One region of the Pelosinus fermentans DSM 17108 genome, then DNA from elsewhere that is predicted to be linked to it. Evidence: riboswitches for the same ligand, from Rfam matches in the RefSeq annotation. Region 1 holds a riboswitch; each other region holds the start of a gene.
The links. Region 1 has a riboswitch for cobalamin ahead of FR7_RS17730 (TonB-dependent receptor domain-containing protein). Riboswitches for the same ligand answer to the same signal wherever they lie in the genome.
Positions count from the first base shown of each region.

Region 2: another riboswitch for cobalamin. It lies ahead of ltrA (group II intron reverse transcriptase/maturase); the one in region 1 lies ahead of FR7_RS17730 (TonB-dependent receptor domain-containing protein).
Region 3: another riboswitch for cobalamin. It lies ahead of FR7_RS17245 (nitrogenase component 1); the one in region 1 lies ahead of FR7_RS17730 (TonB-dependent receptor domain-containing protein).
Region 4: another riboswitch for cobalamin. It lies ahead of cobI (precorrin-2 C(20)-methyltransferase); the one in region 1 lies ahead of FR7_RS17730 (TonB-dependent receptor domain-containing protein).

Region 1 is NZ_AKVN02000001.1:3,830,547-3,834,729, forward strand. It holds gene FR7_RS17730 (TonB-dependent receptor domain-containing protein) at 1-1,954, opposite strand, end outside; cobalamin riboswitch at 2,150-2,332, opposite strand; cobalamin riboswitch at 2,600-2,784, opposite strand; cobalamin riboswitch at 2,926-3,107, opposite strand; gene FR7_RS23950 (hypothetical protein) at 3,390-3,563, opposite strand; gene FR7_RS17735 (exosporium glycoprotein BclB-related protein) at 3,718-4,183, shown strand, end outside.
Region 2 is NZ_AKVN02000001.1:3,605,655-3,609,837, forward strand. It holds gene FR7_RS16735 (nicotinate-nucleotide--dimethylbenzimidazole phosphoribosyltransferase) at 1-303, opposite strand, end outside; gene ltrA (group II intron reverse transcriptase/maturase) at 579-1,988, opposite strand; cobalamin riboswitch at 2,486-2,682, opposite strand; gene cobC (alpha-ribazole phosphatase) at 2,788-3,399, opposite strand; gene cobS (adenosylcobinamide-GDP ribazoletransferase) at 3,418-4,176, opposite strand.
Region 3 is NZ_AKVN02000001.1:3,710,662-3,714,844, forward strand. It holds gene FR7_RS17240 (TonB-dependent receptor plug domain-containing protein) at 1-1,293, opposite strand, end outside; gene FR7_RS17245 (nitrogenase component 1) at 1,325-2,647, opposite strand; cobalamin riboswitch at 2,837-3,019, opposite strand; gene cobO (cob(I)yrinic acid a,c-diamide adenosyltransferase) at 3,093-3,626, opposite strand; gene FR7_RS23560 (hypothetical protein) at 3,728-3,865, opposite strand; gene FR7_RS23565 (hypothetical protein) at 3,874-4,011, opposite strand; gene FR7_RS17255 (sirohydrochlorin cobaltochelatase) at 4,153-4,183, opposite strand, start outside.
Region 4 is NZ_AKVN02000001.1:3,697,247-3,701,429, reverse strand. It holds gene FR7_RS17195 (energy transducer TonB) at 1-571, shown strand, start outside; gene FR7_RS17190 (SDR family NAD(P)-dependent oxidoreductase) at 671-1,438, shown strand; cobalamin riboswitch at 1,556-1,736, shown strand; gene cobI (precorrin-2 C(20)-methyltransferase) at 2,071-2,778, shown strand; gene FR7_RS17180 (sirohydrochlorin cobaltochelatase) at 2,843-3,766, shown strand; gene FR7_RS17175 (ABC transporter substrate-binding protein) at 3,895-4,183, shown strand, end outside.

The DNA of each region.
Region 1 (4,183 bases):
TGGGAGTCAGCCATAAATCCCCCCCTTTCCCTAACGCAATGGTATCCTGCACCTGGGCATTAAACATTTTCTGCTTATAAAAAGTGCGGTAACGGACAGTATCGGGATTGGTGCCGTCAGTGACCATGGAACCGGCGATATGCATTTTTTCATCCGAGTAGTTGACCATGAACTCAATCAGATGATTGTCCCCCGCCTTATAAGTGCCGTCAAGCATGCCGCCCCAGCGGTCGGAGTCGTACCGGCTCCATTCGCGGAATGGAATCTTCCAGTAGTAGGAGAGATCCTTGAACCATCTGCTGTTATTGCGGTAGCTTTTATTCGAGTCCAAATAATTGGCCGACCAGCCCCATTCCAAATTGCCAACATTATCACGCCGGCCGACTTGCAGCTCTTTAGTCGTAATTTTTTGTTTTTTATCCATATTCACAGATCGGCCTGTTTCACCATGTGCATCGGCATCCCTGCCAGAACTAATACCAGCAAATTCCATTCCGGGAGTATCCCACAACTGCTGCGGCAAATGCCGGTCGATCTCCTTCCAGGCGCCTTTGACTGTCCAATGGTCATCCTGCCATTTGACAATGGCATCGGTATTTTTATAGTCGTTATACCGGCGCCAGCGGGTGCCATCCCCCAGCTCAGCTTTGAGTTTTTCATATTTCTCGATGTCGGCCATAAGCGACTGCATCATCGTTCCGTCGGGCTGCCAGAATTCAGTATTTATTTTGGCAACATAATTCGCATAAACATCAAGATATTTGGCGGGATCGGCAGCTATCTCAGCATAACTGATGTTAATACTCATATCATTGTATAATTCCCTATAATAGGTTTGGGCATAGCCCTTTACGTCGCTTATGATCCCATTTGGGTTAGCGCTTGAGTCACCGGTGTAGATTTTGGACGTTATCAGTCTTTGATAGCCGTAATCATACAAAGCTTGATACTCTGCTTCATAAAGGGCGGTCTGGCCGCCGGGCAGCGCTTCAGTTGCAAACTTCACCCACTCTTCCGGGTTGTTTCGATAGTATTCGGCCTGAGCATCGGATAAGGTCTGTTTCGTGGCTACAGTCTCATAACCCGACCGGGTATCCACGTTGTTAAAAGTTGCTATCCCTTGATCGGCAACTGTTGTCAGAGAATTTTTCCGTTGTTCAATCTGACTAGCATAGGCCGCTACCTGCTCATCACTAGCATAATTCTTGTACTTGAAATCTCCTTCGCTCTGCTCCCGATTGATACCTACCATCAGGCTGCCGCTGCCCAGAGGTGCATCCACCTGTAAGCTGCCAATATAGCCGCCGTATGAGCGCTGCCCGATGCTGGCAGTGATATTTTCCTTGGTTGGACGCTTGGTCACAATATTGATTACACCGCCCATAAAGGTGCCGCCAAAGCGCGCCGGGATATATCCCCGGTATACCTCAATACGCTCAACGTTTTTAATCGGAATAGTGGAGATATCCGCCGCCGCGTCGCCGCCAAGATTGAACAGCACTCCATCCACAAACAGCCCTACCTGTGCCGCCGTCGATCCGCGCACACTGACAGTGGTATATTGGCCTTTACCATTCACTTCGCGCACATGGACGCCAGGCACGTCTTTTAACAAATCAGGCAGGCTTTTTTGCTCGCCCTTATAGTCCTCCGGCCGAATAATGGTCACGGTGCCGGGCGAGAGCTTGGACTCCCACTCCGGGCGCTTGGCTTCTACCGTGAGTGCCGGTAAATCATAGTCTGTCTGCTGCTCCTCGCCTTCAGATTCAGCGGCATAGGCCAGGCTGCCCAATGGCATGACACCGACCACCAGCACACACCCCAGCCCCAGAGTCATTCGTTGCAGACTGCGGCATTTGCGTCTTTTTGTTTTGCCCGTACTTTTCGTCAATTCAGATACGACCTGCCAACAGGAACGGGCGCGATTCCAGATGATTCTATATACATGGTTCAAAAAATATCATTCCTTTGTTACTTTCTTTACTTCTTGCCATAGTTGCTGGATGTTCTTACCGCATCTAAATAATCCAGCTGCTTATATAAAATAATAGCAATAAAAAAAACTCCCATTTTGGGAGTGCTTACGTTGGACCGCCAGAAAAATTTACGGCAGCTTTACGTAATCTCCTCCCTGTCACTCGCAGGTTAAGTGGTGATTGTTAGATAGGCAGTTCTCCTGACTTCGGATCATTGCTTTCCCACGCCTTCCCAAAGCCTAAGCTCCAGTGGCATTTATGCGAGATTGCTCCCCGTTACAGTGGCGGGACCGTGCCGGCATTACACCGGTCTTCCCTATTAAGCCCCGAAGGGCACCTATCCCAATATTCTCTTGTATTTCATCTTATGCATCATTTCATAACAATATTACATTGTCGCAATAGTATGACTTTTTCCCTATCCTCCCATCGCTCAATCTTGGATTTGACTTCTTTCAACTTGTCCATCAAAACACCAGTATTTTTCCTGATCATTCTCCTTTCATTTGCTAACCATTATCTCTGTGATGATAAAATTCGCAGAGATTATGCTTCTTTTATGTACTCAAACTTATAGCATAAAAGCTGCAGCCTAATCTTCTTCCTGTCTTTCGCAGGTCAAACGAAGATTGTCCGTACAGGTAGTTCTCCTGGCTCCAGTTCATCGTCAACCCATCCTTCCCGGAATGTCTACCTCATCCCAGTGGCTTATTAGAGTCGACTCCGTGTTACAGTGGCGACCGCACCGGCTTTTAACCGGACTTCCCTATTAAGCTCTTTGCAAGGCACCTGTACCCGTATTGCTATATAACATTGCGTTAACGAAAATAAAAGAAGCCACCTGTGACACCGTCTCAAGAGGCTTCTTATTCCATGCAGACAAATATTGTCTGCACAAAAAAATGCAAAAATTTGCATCCAAATCCCCTCCCCATCTCTCGCAGGTAAAACGGTGATCGTTGTACAGGCAGTTCTCCTGGCTTAGGATCATTGCGCCTCCAAACCTTCCCAGAACGATTCGTTCCAGTGGCATATCTTGGATTTGCTCCCCATTACAGTGGCGGGACCGCGCCGGTCTTCAACCGGCTTTTCTATGAAGCCCTTACGGGCACCTGTACCTATATTTAGTTTTTTCAAAGGATTTTCAAATAATTCTATTTATTTCATTATAATCCTACGGGTAAAAATATACAACTATCTTTATGGGATAAAGAATTCACTCAGACATTTTTTGTAAAGAAATGTTTCATCTATTTTTCTACACTTTCATAATAAAGTCCGAGGGAAATTCTCAATTTTGCTTAAGAATCTCCCTCGGATCGGAAATCATGAATCCGTTTTCAAAGTATAATCATATGTCATCTTCGAGCTTGCCAAAAAGGATTTTGACGTAAACAGGGTTAATCCGCAGTTTCACCGGCTACACTCCCAATTTTTTTCTGCTTCCTCGATAGACAGCCATTCATCACCATTTTTGACCGCCGCTTCCGCTTCAGCCAGCTTAGACAGCAATTTGATGGTTGCCTGTGTCTTCTCATATTCTACCATATCAACAAGCGCATTATCACTTGTATTTTCAAGAATCATGAACTGTCCCTCGACTCATATAAATAGAAGCTAATCTTTTGTCGCTATGCTTACATAATGGTGTCACAATGTTATCACCATTTACATATAATAATAATAATCCAATATTTTATTAAAGGAGGTCAATCTTATTATGTCCTTTGACGATACCTCAATGACTAGATTCTCACCTACAACTCCTAAGTTCCCACTGTGCACATCTCCAGCAAATTGCTGTTGTATCGATACTACTAAGCCTACTGGAGCTACTGGCATAACTGGAGCTACTGGCGCTACGGGCGCAACGGGAGCTACGGGTGCAACCGGAGCTACAGGTGCTGCGGGTGCCGCTAGTGCTACGGGTGCTACTGGTGCTACCGGAGCTACTGGTGCAACGGGTGCTACAGGTGCTGCGGGTGCCGCTAGTGCTACGGGCGCAACAGGTGCTACCGGAGCTACGGGAGCAACGGGTGCTACAGGTGCTGCGGGTGCCGCTAGTGCTACGGGCGCAACAGGTGCTACCGGAGCTACGGGAGCTACTGGCGATGCTGGTGCTACCGGTGCTACGGGAGCTACGGGAGCTACTGGCGATGCTGGCGCTACCGGTGCTACGGGTGTTACTGGTGCTACCGGCACTACGG
Region 2 (4,183 bases), 220 kb from region 1:
ATTAATACCAATATCAATGACGCTGTAAGGTATTTGATTACATTGGCAAAAACAGCTTATCGTCGCTCTGCCGTCTGCCATATTCTTGGCTTGCAGATAGGTAATTTCCCCAGGGTAATTGACAACACCTTCTTCAATAATTCCATTATCAGCTGCAAAGATGATATGATGCGGTTTCATCTCCGAGTGAATTTCTCCCCATGCCATTATTACTTTCTTGAGGTGTTTTTCTAATTTTCCCAAACTCTGAGGTGGTTTCGCCGCCCCATTCAGCAATTCATCCACTCTGGCTTCCAAATCCATATCTGCCCCTCCTAAAATTATAATAGATAAGAAAAGCGTTAACACATTCTTTGAAACATATAAAACAGAATCGAACCGCAGAGGCGCAGAGAACACTGAGAAAAGATAGATATTTAATTTTTTCTCTGTGTCCTCCGCGGATCTCTGTGCCCTCTGTGTTCAACGTTTCCTCCAATCGCTGATATTAAAAATCGAGTAAGAGGCTACCCATTAGTTGAGTAGCCGACTTCTCACACCACCGTACGTACCGTTCGGTATACGGCGGTTCAACAGAATTAGTGTACTAGTGAATACCTTTCACTTATGGTGATGAAGCCGATTTTCCTGAGGTATTCATTGGTTAACGTCCGAGAAAGGATTGGGCTATTGGCTGTGTGCCAGTAGCTCTTTCTTGTATTGGCGTATTCCCACGCTTTGCGGTTATCTATGCCATGAGCAACAAGATTATCGTGCTTCGTCCCAATTTTCTTCCATTGCTTCCACAAGCACATTCGAATCCTTCTTCTCAGCCATTCATCCAATGCTTTAGCTAGGGTTTTCATATCAGCCATTCCAAAGTAGTTCATCCAGCCCACAATGCACTGCCGGAGCTTTTCCGCTCTTTGCTCCATGCTCATAGCATTGCTTCGTCCTGTTATTTCCTTCAGCTTTTGCTTGAATTTCTTTACAGGCTTAGGGTGAACTCTAATTCCTAATCCACCTTTTTTGTGATAGAACGAAAAACCTAGAAATTTCAGCTTCCACGGCCTGTCTACTGTACTCTTTTCTTGATTGACTTTGAGCCTTAATTTTTGCTCAAGAAATCGCGTGATACTTGCCATGACCCGTTCTGCCGCTTTCCGGCTTTTGACGTAAATATTCTGATCATCAGCATAACGACAGAATTTTAAGCCCCGTCTCGTGAGTTCAGTGTCCAGTTCATTCAGCATGACGTTACTCAGAAGTGGAGAAAGATTGCCCCCTTGAGGACAGCCTTCCTCGCTCTCCTGTACCACGCCATTTATCATGACTCCTGATTTCAGATATTTGCGTATCAGCGACAGCACTCGGCTATCTTCGATGGTTTCTGAAAGCAAGCGCATGAGTTTATCGTGATTTACGGTATCAAAATACTTTGCCAAGTCGATATCAACTGTCCAGGTGTATCCTGCCTCGATATATTCCTTGCATTTTACTACCGCTTGTTTTGCACTTCTGCCGGGTCTAAACCCGTAGCTATTTGCCGAAAACTGCATTTCATAGATTGGGGTTAATATTTGAGCTATAGCTTGTTGTATCACTCTGTCAACTACAGTAGGTATACCAAGTAGCCTTTTCCCCCCGTCCGGTTTCGGTATTTCTATCCGTCTGACCGGCTCGGGCTTATAGGTCCCTTCTAGTATGGATTGCCTGAGTTGGTTGCCGTTTTGTTTCAGGAATTGTAAAAGTTCATTTACTGTCATTCCGTCGACTCCATGGCTTCCTTTGTTACCCTTCACTCGCTTATAAGCAAGATTCATGTTATCTCGGTGAAGGATTTTCTCCAGCAATCCACCGGCGTATTCATTGTCACCGTTTCTTCCTCTTTCGGGCATGGGAGAAATGCTCGGCACTCCTACATTACCTCTGAGTTCCACTCTTGTCTCCTGTAGGCAGCCTTCTTTGTGAAGTTGTCTGCTTTCTACGCATTTCTTCGTACCTTTCAAAATTCGGAAACCTCCTATTGTTCGGTCCTTCCCAGAGCGTATATAGCCGCTCTGGTAGTATGACCTCTGCTGACTTCTGACAGCTCAGTCGTACATTACTGCACGGGTTGCCGTTTTCAAATTCATATCCACAGCTTGACTGTCAGATCTCCCCAGGTAAGAACGCTTACTTTCACTCCACCTATCTGCTACATTTACATCGCCCGCTTCGGATAGTTTAGGGCTTCGTTTTGTGCGGCAAACTCACCCAGCTGACATATGCCTTGTATGTAGTTCGTCTTCCTCAGACCGGAGTTTTGCCGCCGACTTCCTTCAGATTCCACCTCGCGATGGACACCCTTGTCTTAGGCTAACGGTTGGCACTATCAACCCCCGTATTGGACTTTCACCAACTAGTAAGCGCCCATGCTGGGCACACCACAAAAATACCTAGCCCAAAAGGCTAGGTATTTTATATAAAAATCCCATCCTTCTGGCATTACCCCTTACGCGAGGGTAGATGACAGCCATAACAGGCAGGTCTCCTGACTTACGGATCTTTAAAATTCCTGCGCCTTCCTGGTTTCCCAGTGGCATTTGCAGGACTTTCTCCCCGATTACAGTGGCGCGACCGCGTCGTTTAAGGAATATGCTTCCCTTCCGAACTTCCCTATTCTCCTCTAGTTAAAGAGGCACCTGTTTGGTGGCAATTTATTCTGTTATCACAATAGTACTACAGTTTATCTCATTCTCCTATCCACTATTCGCAGATGAGCAATATAATCAAGTAGTTCGTTAAAAAAATCCCATTTAGCCTGTATCAAATATCTTTGACGTGCCAAGTGTCATTCACTAACGCTACTACTGCTCGATTATCAATATAATCAATTATATTGATTGCGGAGCTATCCTGTCGCATAGACCACATTTTATCTAAACCGATTCCCAATGCAGCACAAAGCAGTACTCTCATCGTTCCCCCATGGGAAACAAGCACAATGGTCTGCTCTTGATGCTTTTTGACACACTCTTGCAGTGCGTGAGTTACACGTTGTTTAACAACCTGAAAGCTTTCCCCTTGAGGCGGACCGATTTCACCTGGCTTAGAATACATTGCAGTTAAGATTTCTGACCAATCTGCCATAATTTCTTGATAGGTAAGTCCTTCCCAAATGCCAAAATTAATTTCACGAAACTCCGGCTTGGTTATAACGGGCAATTCATGATACTTGGCAATAGCCTCAGCAGTCTGCTGTGCCCGCAATAAATCGCTGCTATAGATTGCGCTTATTTTTTCCTTCGCTAAGCGTTTTGCTACTAAATTTCCTTGTTTTATTCCTCTTTCATTTAATGAAATATCGCTATGCCCTTGATATTTCCCCTCTTGATTCCAGGAAGTCTGACCGTGACGCACAAAAATTACCCGAGTCAAAGAATCACCTTCTTTCCGCTATGAATAAATAATGAATACCAACAAGGTAACAATTTCCGTCAGTTCAATCGTCGCCCCATATACATCCCCTGTTAAACCGCCGAGACGTTTACTGACATATTCAGAAAGAAGAAACGCAAAACCTATACCGATAACTCCACTTACGATTACAATTTTACCCAAAGGAATTAGCAGCAATGCTGCTAATATTCCGGCCACATAAAGGGTATACTTATGTGAAGATTGATAAAATGCCTTTCCTAGCCCTTCCGGCCTGGCATAAGGATAGAATGTAATCGGAATGACAACGGCTGTCCGTCCTACAATCGGCATAACTAAAACGGCTAAGGGTAACAACTTAGGATCCATATCCATAAGCAAAGAATATTTTACAAAGATTAACAGACAAAAAGACATTGCACCAAAAGCACCGACTCTGCTGTCTTTCATAATCTCTAACATTTTTTCACGAGGTTTTCCTGAAAAAACACCGTCAATGGTGTCCATTAACCCATCACAGTGTAAACCCCCGGTCAATATGATTTCAAACAAAATCAATCCGATTGCCAGAAGGTGCATCGGTATTTTTACTCCCAAAAGCCCTTGCGCTCCATATACAATCCCAGCTAAAATCAAACCAATAATCCCGCCAATAAGCGGGAAATATTTAACACTCTGACTAAAGCTATTTGGCGACCATTGGGTTTGTGCTTTGATTGGAATTCGTGTCAAAAATTGAAACCCGGTAATAAAATCGCCAATCACATTTCCAAACAAACTTTTT
Region 3 (4,183 bases), 120 kb from region 1:
ATCAACTGATGACGGCCAGTATAAATCATCAAAGCGTGGTGTTTGAAAGACCTTGCCCCATGATGCATAATAAGTAGTACGATCACTTTGTTTATAATTTGCTCCTAACTGTGGCGTTGTTTTATTTCCGTATGTATCGCTATTATCATAACGAAGTCCTGGAAGAATACTAAATTTATTTGTTATATTCCATCGATCCTGTAAATAAATCGCTTTTACGGTACTATCTTTACTCTTATAATCACTACTTTCAATCTCATCTTTTCGCCAGTCAATTCCTGCTGTCAACATATTTTGCTCATCAATCTTAGAGTTCAATTGATAATTAAATCCCTTGGTTCTGACATCATGGTCATATCTCTCCCAAGTATTATCCCCTAATCCAACACGATGGTTGGCATTTTGATAAAATTTAATTTGATAATCAGTTTTAGTAGAAAGATTTTCTGTATAAGTGAAATCCCAATTGTGCTGGTTCGTATTTTCATATTTATTCTTTACTTTAGCTTCATTTTGATGATCAAAATTTTCATAAGTAAAACTTAGATTACCATTATTGATCTTCTGATCCAACCGCAGCGTATAAGCTTCTTGGTCACTACCTGTGTACCTATATAATTTATTATTTCCATCTGAATAATCACCCATTTGTCTTTTATCTGCAGTAAAAAACCAACTTAAATTACCTTCTTTGCCCTCATTAATTAATGTATAATTATCACCATTCCAATTCCCGCCTGCTATTTTTACCGTTGTTTGGTTCTTCTCTCCTTTTTTAGTAATAATATTGATTACACCACCAACAGCATCGGCACCATATAAGGCTGATCGGCCGCTTTTTACTATTTCAATACGTTCAATATTTTCGATGCCGATTAAACCTGTTAAATTAGAAGTAGCCATACCAAATCCGCCTATACCATTCGGTAGGTTCATACGTCTACCATCAATCATAACAACCACTTGTTCACTTCCATTAATAAACGCGGCACTAATACTCCCAGGAGTACCGTTAGATCCTATCTGTACTCCCGGGATATGCTGTAGAACTTCTCCTACATTATGATAATTCCCTTTTTCAATCTGCCCTTTTGTGATTACCGTTACATTAGCTGCGACTTCAGATAGTTTTGTAGGTACCCGATTAGCTGTTACCACCAGTTGATCAAAGGAATAACTTTCTGTTTCTTCACTCTCAGTCGCATACGCTCCTGATACTGGCAGCGAGATAAAACCACTTACTATACAGGCATATATCATAGCCTTTTTTTTAATTCCTATGTGTTTATCCACTACTTTCCTCCTACTTATTTTTGTTCTGTCGTTACGTTGCCACTACTTTTTTACATATTTCTATCTTTTTCTGTCCTTGTATATACTGGTTCCATAAGCTCGCAACCATATGACTGGTTCCTTGCAACCCCATAAATGGCCGATTTTTAAGGATCATTTCGTCGTATACAGGTGAAGAGATATGCTGATATGCCACATCTTTCACTGCTTTTTGATGCAGAATCGCTTTTTCTCTACTGCTTGCCATCAGCAATCCGCCTCGTAAGCCGGCCAAGTGTTGTTCTATTTTCTGCTGATCCTTATATGCATCCAACACAATACCAATATATTCAGGATAACTCTGCTTAAAGGGAACGCCATTTTGCAATACGGTTATGATTTTCTTTGCATTCATCCACTCCCCTCGTACTGCCTGAGATATAGAAAAGGCTACGGAGGCAGGGGCAGCAATGAAAATGCTGTCGAACCAGATATTCCCCCAAATCTCTTGCTGCTCTTTATTCATAATGTCATGTTTTTGTTCTAGACCATTCGCTTCTTGTTGAAGAGCTTTTAGTCCAGTACTTTCCCCCGACAGATAATAATCAATCGCTTTTAGCCAGCTCAAGGAACCTTGTATGCCATAAGGGGGCAATAAGGAGACATAGGGCATATCATACTGCTCTTCCAGCAGCTCTGCCAGCTCACGTCCTAGTTCATCATGAACTACAATATTCAGCTGCGCCTGAGTCATATTGGTAATTTCCTGCATCGTACTTCCTGCCCCCGGGCAAGCAATTACCTCATAACCAGCTAAGGTCAGCATACGCCGCAGCTCCTGCAGGTCATGGGCTGCATTATAATAACCAACACTGCATCCTAAAAGATTAACCGTCCTCGGCTTTATAGCAGTACGCAACTGCAGGGGCACCTCACGAAAATAGGCTTTGGCAGCTGCCTGATATCCGGCCCAAAATCCCTCTTCCAAATCATGACGATCCAGGCAAATCACAGGACAATTCAGATCTGCCTGCTTGGCAATCTGCAAAAGATTCTCATTCCGAGTACTGTCAGTACAGCTGTTCGCCAGCAGCACTACAGATGGCTGAGCCGTCTGTTTTATTGATTGTAAAATATGCAGCAAATACTGCTCTGTACCAGAAAATATAGCATCTTTATTCCTTTGGGAACAAAAGAAGCGCATTCTTGCTGTTGGACATTGTTTTTCGATATACTCATGAGCTGAAAAATAACACCACAAGGAACTGTTAAGCACCATTACAGCATCTGGAATACCTGCAAAAAAGGTTGATGCACCTGTCAATCCACAACTATTGCCCTCTTTGCACATATAGGTTGAAAGACTCGTAACCATACACAGTACCTCCCTTTTTTTGCAGTTCTCCAACAATACCCATAAAAAAATCTCTTAACCCAAAAAGGCCAAGAGATTTTACAATAGCATAAAGCAAATAGTAATCCCGACGTATATATACGTCGGGGAAAAATAAGCACAATAAAAAAACTATCGTACAAATCCCCTCCCCATCTCTCGCAGGTTCTAACGGTGATTGCTATATAGGCAGTTCTCCTGACTTAGAATCATTGCTTCCCCATACCTTCCCAAGACCGTTGTCTCAGTGGCATAATCATGGGTTCACTCCTCATTACAGTGGCGGGACCGTGCCGGAATGAAACCGGACTTCCCTATTAAGCCCCAAAGGGCACCTATACCATCCATATGAATTTTTATACGTTATAAGATTCACTTTATAATATCTTTAAAGAATTGTCAAGCAATTCACTGGTAACAAATTCTTTTAAAATTCTATCCCTTTTTGAGCCTTTATGCCCTTTTTATAAGGATGTTTAATCTCTTTCATTTCTGTTACTAAATCCGCTTTATCAATAATCTCAGGGCGGACATCCCGCCCTGTCAGCACAAGATGCAAAGCAGAGGGCTTGTCCTCCAATAATTTTAATACTGCTTCTAGAGATATAACGTCAAACTTAATCGCATAGTTAATTTCATCTAAAATAATCATATCCCACTGGTTTGATACAATTTCTTTTCGAGCCATCGCCAAAGCTTCTTCAGCTGCATGACGATGATCAGCCATAGCATCTTCATTCGCATTGCGAACAAAACCTTCCCCCATCTGACGCATTACAAAATTAGGTCCCAAAGCCTCTGCCGTTTTTAATTCCCCATACTTCCAGCTGCCTTTAATAAACTGTATGATCAGCACTTTGAACCCCTGTCCCCAAGCCCTTAGTCCAAGACCTAAAGCTGCTGTTGTTTTCCCTTTGCCATTTCCTGTATTAACAAGAATTAAGCCATGTCTGTTTTCCATATAAATCCCCCCTCTTTTCTTACTATATCATGTTATTAGCAGTCAATATATACCTTTTTCACTTCAACTGTCGTGAGTTCCGATTAATGCGTTTGTTATTCTTATTTCCATAATGTTAAGTAATAATTTTTGCCACGCACTAAAGCATCCTTCCAGGTCTGGTTGAGTGCAATAAAAACGATTCCCCGCACTTGGACATGCTCTTTCTCTAAATCAACGGCTAAAGTGTCAATCCCCACATGTGACTTTACTCTTCCTCCCCAATAAAACGCAAAGGGAGGAAGCAGGTACCTGCTGAATTGTGCGCCACAGCATTCCACACGCCAGACATACTGCAGCTGTAGCTTCTTTTCATTGTAATGACATTCTTTTTACTGATTGCCATAAGTAAACACCAACTCCTCTAAATCACCTGCACATCCTTTCTTTATTCTTATCAAATACAGATAAAATTTATAGAATAGCTAGATATTTACAAGAAACATCTAGCTATTACTGTTATTTATCTATGCAATTATCTTATTTATTAATGCTTGCACATACCATGTCCGGCTTTT
Region 4 (4,183 bases), 130 kb from region 1:
AGGATTAGATGAACCATTGCCAAATTCACAGAGTGCATCTAGTGCTGCTCCTGTCCAGACGATGCAAGTCCGGGAGAAGACAGCTGTTTCACCTGTTACCCCTCAGGTAGTGGCTGTGGCCAATGAGCTGGCGATGGAAGCAGTTGAAGCAGTAGCTTCATCCCAGTCTGCAAGTAGTAATGAGTCGACTGGAAATCTTTCTTCTGGCAATGACGCAGTTGGGAATAATGGGAGCGGCAGCAGTGGCACTAATACTGGCTCTAACAGTGGGGGAAATGGCGGACGAAAAGGTAAGATTGTTCGGCCGCAGATATTATCTAAGGTAGATCCTGATTATCCTGAAGGAGCGAGGACAGCTGGTTTGACGGGTACCGTAGTGGTAAAAATTCAAATTTTGGTGAATGGATTACCTGGCGATGTAACCATTAGTGCGACATCAGGACATGATATATTAGATGCTGCAGTGGTAGCAGCAGTTCGAAAATGGAGATTTGTACCAGCTAAGGACCCAGAGAGCGGCGCCAGTATTATGTGCTATACAAACATGCCAGTCACTTTTCGTTTTAAGTAGGTAGAAATCAGTAGAAAAGCGGGGTACTCAATCATTCGATTTGTGATATAGTATTATAAGTAAGAAGCTAGTTTAGGATAATGTAGTAGGAGTTGAATCATGAATTACCAATTTGCGGGAAAAGTAGCGATGATTACTGGCGGTACTTCTGGTATTGGTTTGGAGGCTGCTCGCCAGTTGCTGGCCCAAGGGGCTAAGACGGCCTTAATTGGACGTCAAAAGGAAAAGGGGCAAATGGCCTTACTTGAATTAGCATCCTATGCTGATCATGTATGTTTTATACAAGGGGATGTCAGTTCTGTGAATCAATGCCAGGAAGTAGTAGAAAAAACTGCAGCCCAGTTCGGCGGTCTGGATATTGTTATCAATGCTGCTGGTATATACATGGAAAAAATCATTGGTGAAGTTACGGAAGATGAGTTTGATCACATCATGAATATCAATATAAAAGGTACCTATTTTATTTGTAAATCTGCTTTGCCTTATTTGCGGCAGAGGGGTGGTGGAGCTATTATTAACGTGTCCTCTGATGCAGGGATTAATGGTAATTGTTTATGTACTGCCTATTGCGCCTCAAAGGGAGCGGTAACGACTTTTACAAAGGCATTGTCTTTAGAAAGTATTCACTATGGTGTTCGTGCTAACTGCATATGCCCTGGTGATGTGGATACGCCTATGCTTACACAGCAGTTAGCAGAGGCAGACAATCCGGAGGAATATTTACGGGACATGGCATCGATGTATCCAATAGGGCGAATTGCCAAAGTTCATGAGGTAGCTCATGTAATCTGCTTTCTGGCATCGGATCATGCATCCTTCGTTAACGGCGCAGTGTGGACGGTGGATGGCGGTTTAACTGCGTGTTAAATTGGTATTGATATCATATAGAGGGCTAAAATAAAACGAAGGGCATAGAAGATTACCCAGTATGTCCTTGACAAGGAAAAGTATTTATTATACTCTAATTAAGAGTGGACAGCAAAATTTAATATGGATGGTATAGGTGCCCTTTTGGGCTTAATAGGGAAGTCCGGTTAAATTCCGGCGCGGTCCCGCCACTGTAATGAGGAGTAACCCCATAATTATGTCACTGAGATGAAACTTGGGAAGGCTTGGGGAAGCAATGATTCAAAGTCAGGAGAACTGCCTATACAGCAATCACCGTTAAAACCTGCGAGAGATGGGGAGGAGATTCGTACAGTTATACTGTGGTATATTACACATGATAGTGATGTGTTTATATGATGGCAGGCTACTATAATTGTATTTATTGAAATCTTCCGTTTTGTGTGACGGAAGATTTTTTGCGCTAGTAACGATGATTATCCAGTAGGATTGTAGTTGAATTGGCCTTTCATGCCAATTTTCTAATTTTTCACCAGTGCTGGTCAAGATTATTGGATAATGGTAAAATTAAGAGTGCAAATTCTCGTTTTACTCAGTTATCGTTATATGTACTTGTATATGTTGTACCACAATTTATAGTTAAGGAGGCCATTATGGCAGGAATTTTTTACGGTGTTGGTGTAGGGCCGGGAGATCCAGAGCTGCTCACATTAAAAGCAGTGGAGGTGATAAGAAACGCGGATGTGGTAATTGCTCCTAAAACAGAAAAAAAAGAAGGTAGTACAGCACTATCGATTGCGCATCCTTATTTGAAAGCAGATGTTGAGATATTGAGGTTGGTTTTCCCGATGGTAAATGATGCTGCTACGCTAGCCAATGCATGGGAAAACAATAAAAATAGTATTCTGGCAGAATTGCAGGCTGGGAAAAAGGTTGTGTTTTTAACATTAGGTGATCCTATGTTTTATAGCACTTATATGTATGTATATCGTTTGTTAAAGGACTCTGGCTATGCTATTGAAACCATACCTGGCGTTCCGGCTTTTTGTGCGATTGGCAGTCAATTAGGTCAGCCGCTGGCAGAGGGAAATGATATACTTAGCATTATTCCTGCTACGATGTCAGAAGAAGAGTTAGATGCTATATTGGGAGTCGTAGATAATGTTGTATTAATGAAGGTTTACAAAAATTTTGGACAAGTTGTAGCGAAATTAAAACAGCATGGTTTTGGTGAAAATGCTGTTATGATTAGTCGCTGTGGTTTGCCTGATGAACAAATTAGCTATAATTTAGAGGAAGTTGACGCTAAGAGTGTTAACTATTTATCTACCATTTTGGCTAAGAAACGTAAACTTGGTTAAGTGTAATACTTTTCTCCCAAAGACTTAGGAATGCACATAGAAAACTGAGTGAGGAGTTGTACAGATGAAAATGAATTTATATAAAATAGCTATGAGTTTTGCATTAAGTGTTTCCTTATTATTGGGCGCTAGTGTATTTGGCTTATCAAATGCAGGTGCCCAAGAGGCACCCAAAAGTCAAAAAGCCATCGTGGTGGTAAGCTTCGGTACTACTTTTGCAGAAGCTCGTCAATTAAATATTGAGAGTGTAGAAAAACGTATTGCTCAAGCTTTTCCTGAATATGATGTATATAGAGCTTTTACTTCCAAAATTGTTATGAAACGTTTGGCGGAAAATAGCAACATTCATGTGAATGATTTGGAAACCGTATTAAACCAATTAAAAAAAGATGGCTATAAAGAAGTTATTATACAAACAACTCATCTGACACCAGGTGAAGAGTATGATAAAAAAGTTGTAGCTACTGTTGAAAAGTTCAATGGGGCTTTTGATACAATTTCTATAGGTCGTCCGGTGTTATTCTTTCATGGTGAAAATGGAAAACCCAATGATTTCGCCATTGCTGTAAATGCTCTTAAAAAACAACTTCCTGCATTGCAATTGCAAGGTAAAACTGTGGTATTTATGGGACATGGTTCACCACATCAGCATAACCCAGCTTACCAAGCCTTACAAGATCAATTTGATGCAGCTGGTTTACATGTGATTATCGGCGTAGTAGAAGAGACGGATCATCCTAATCTTCAAGATGTTGAAAAATTACTAAAAGAAAGAAACATTAAAAAAATTACCTTGATGCCACTCATGTTAGTTGCTGGTGATCATGCCAATAACGATATGGCTGGGGATGAAGATGATTCTTGGAAAAATACGTTCCTTGCAGATGGATATCAAGTGGAAACCTATGTTCATGGTTTAGGTGAAAATACTGGAATCCAAGATATTTATGTACAGCATGTACGTGATGCCATTAATGGTTTAAAATAATAGTTAAGACCGTATTTAAGAGGGGATGCCGGATCAAGTATATCCGGCCTTTCCTATTTGTTATATGTATGGAAGGAGAGCGAGTCGTGAAAGGGAAATTGACATATTTAGTCTGCATGCTAAGTATAATGAGTATAATCGTGGCAGGATGTGCTTCTTCAACCCAAGAAAAATCAACAACAAAATCTCCAGATCATTATCTGCAAATGACGGATGATGCAGGGCGCAATGTAGTATTGAGACAGAAACCACAACGCATTGTTGTGTTATCCACCTCTTTTTTAGATGTATTATATGGGGTTGGCGGCAAAGCAGCTGGAAGACCGAGCTCTAAAACACCGCAGACCTTTCCCGCTCAGCAGGAGATTCCAGAAGTAGGTTTTATTTATAATGTAAATGTTGAGCAAGTATTAACTC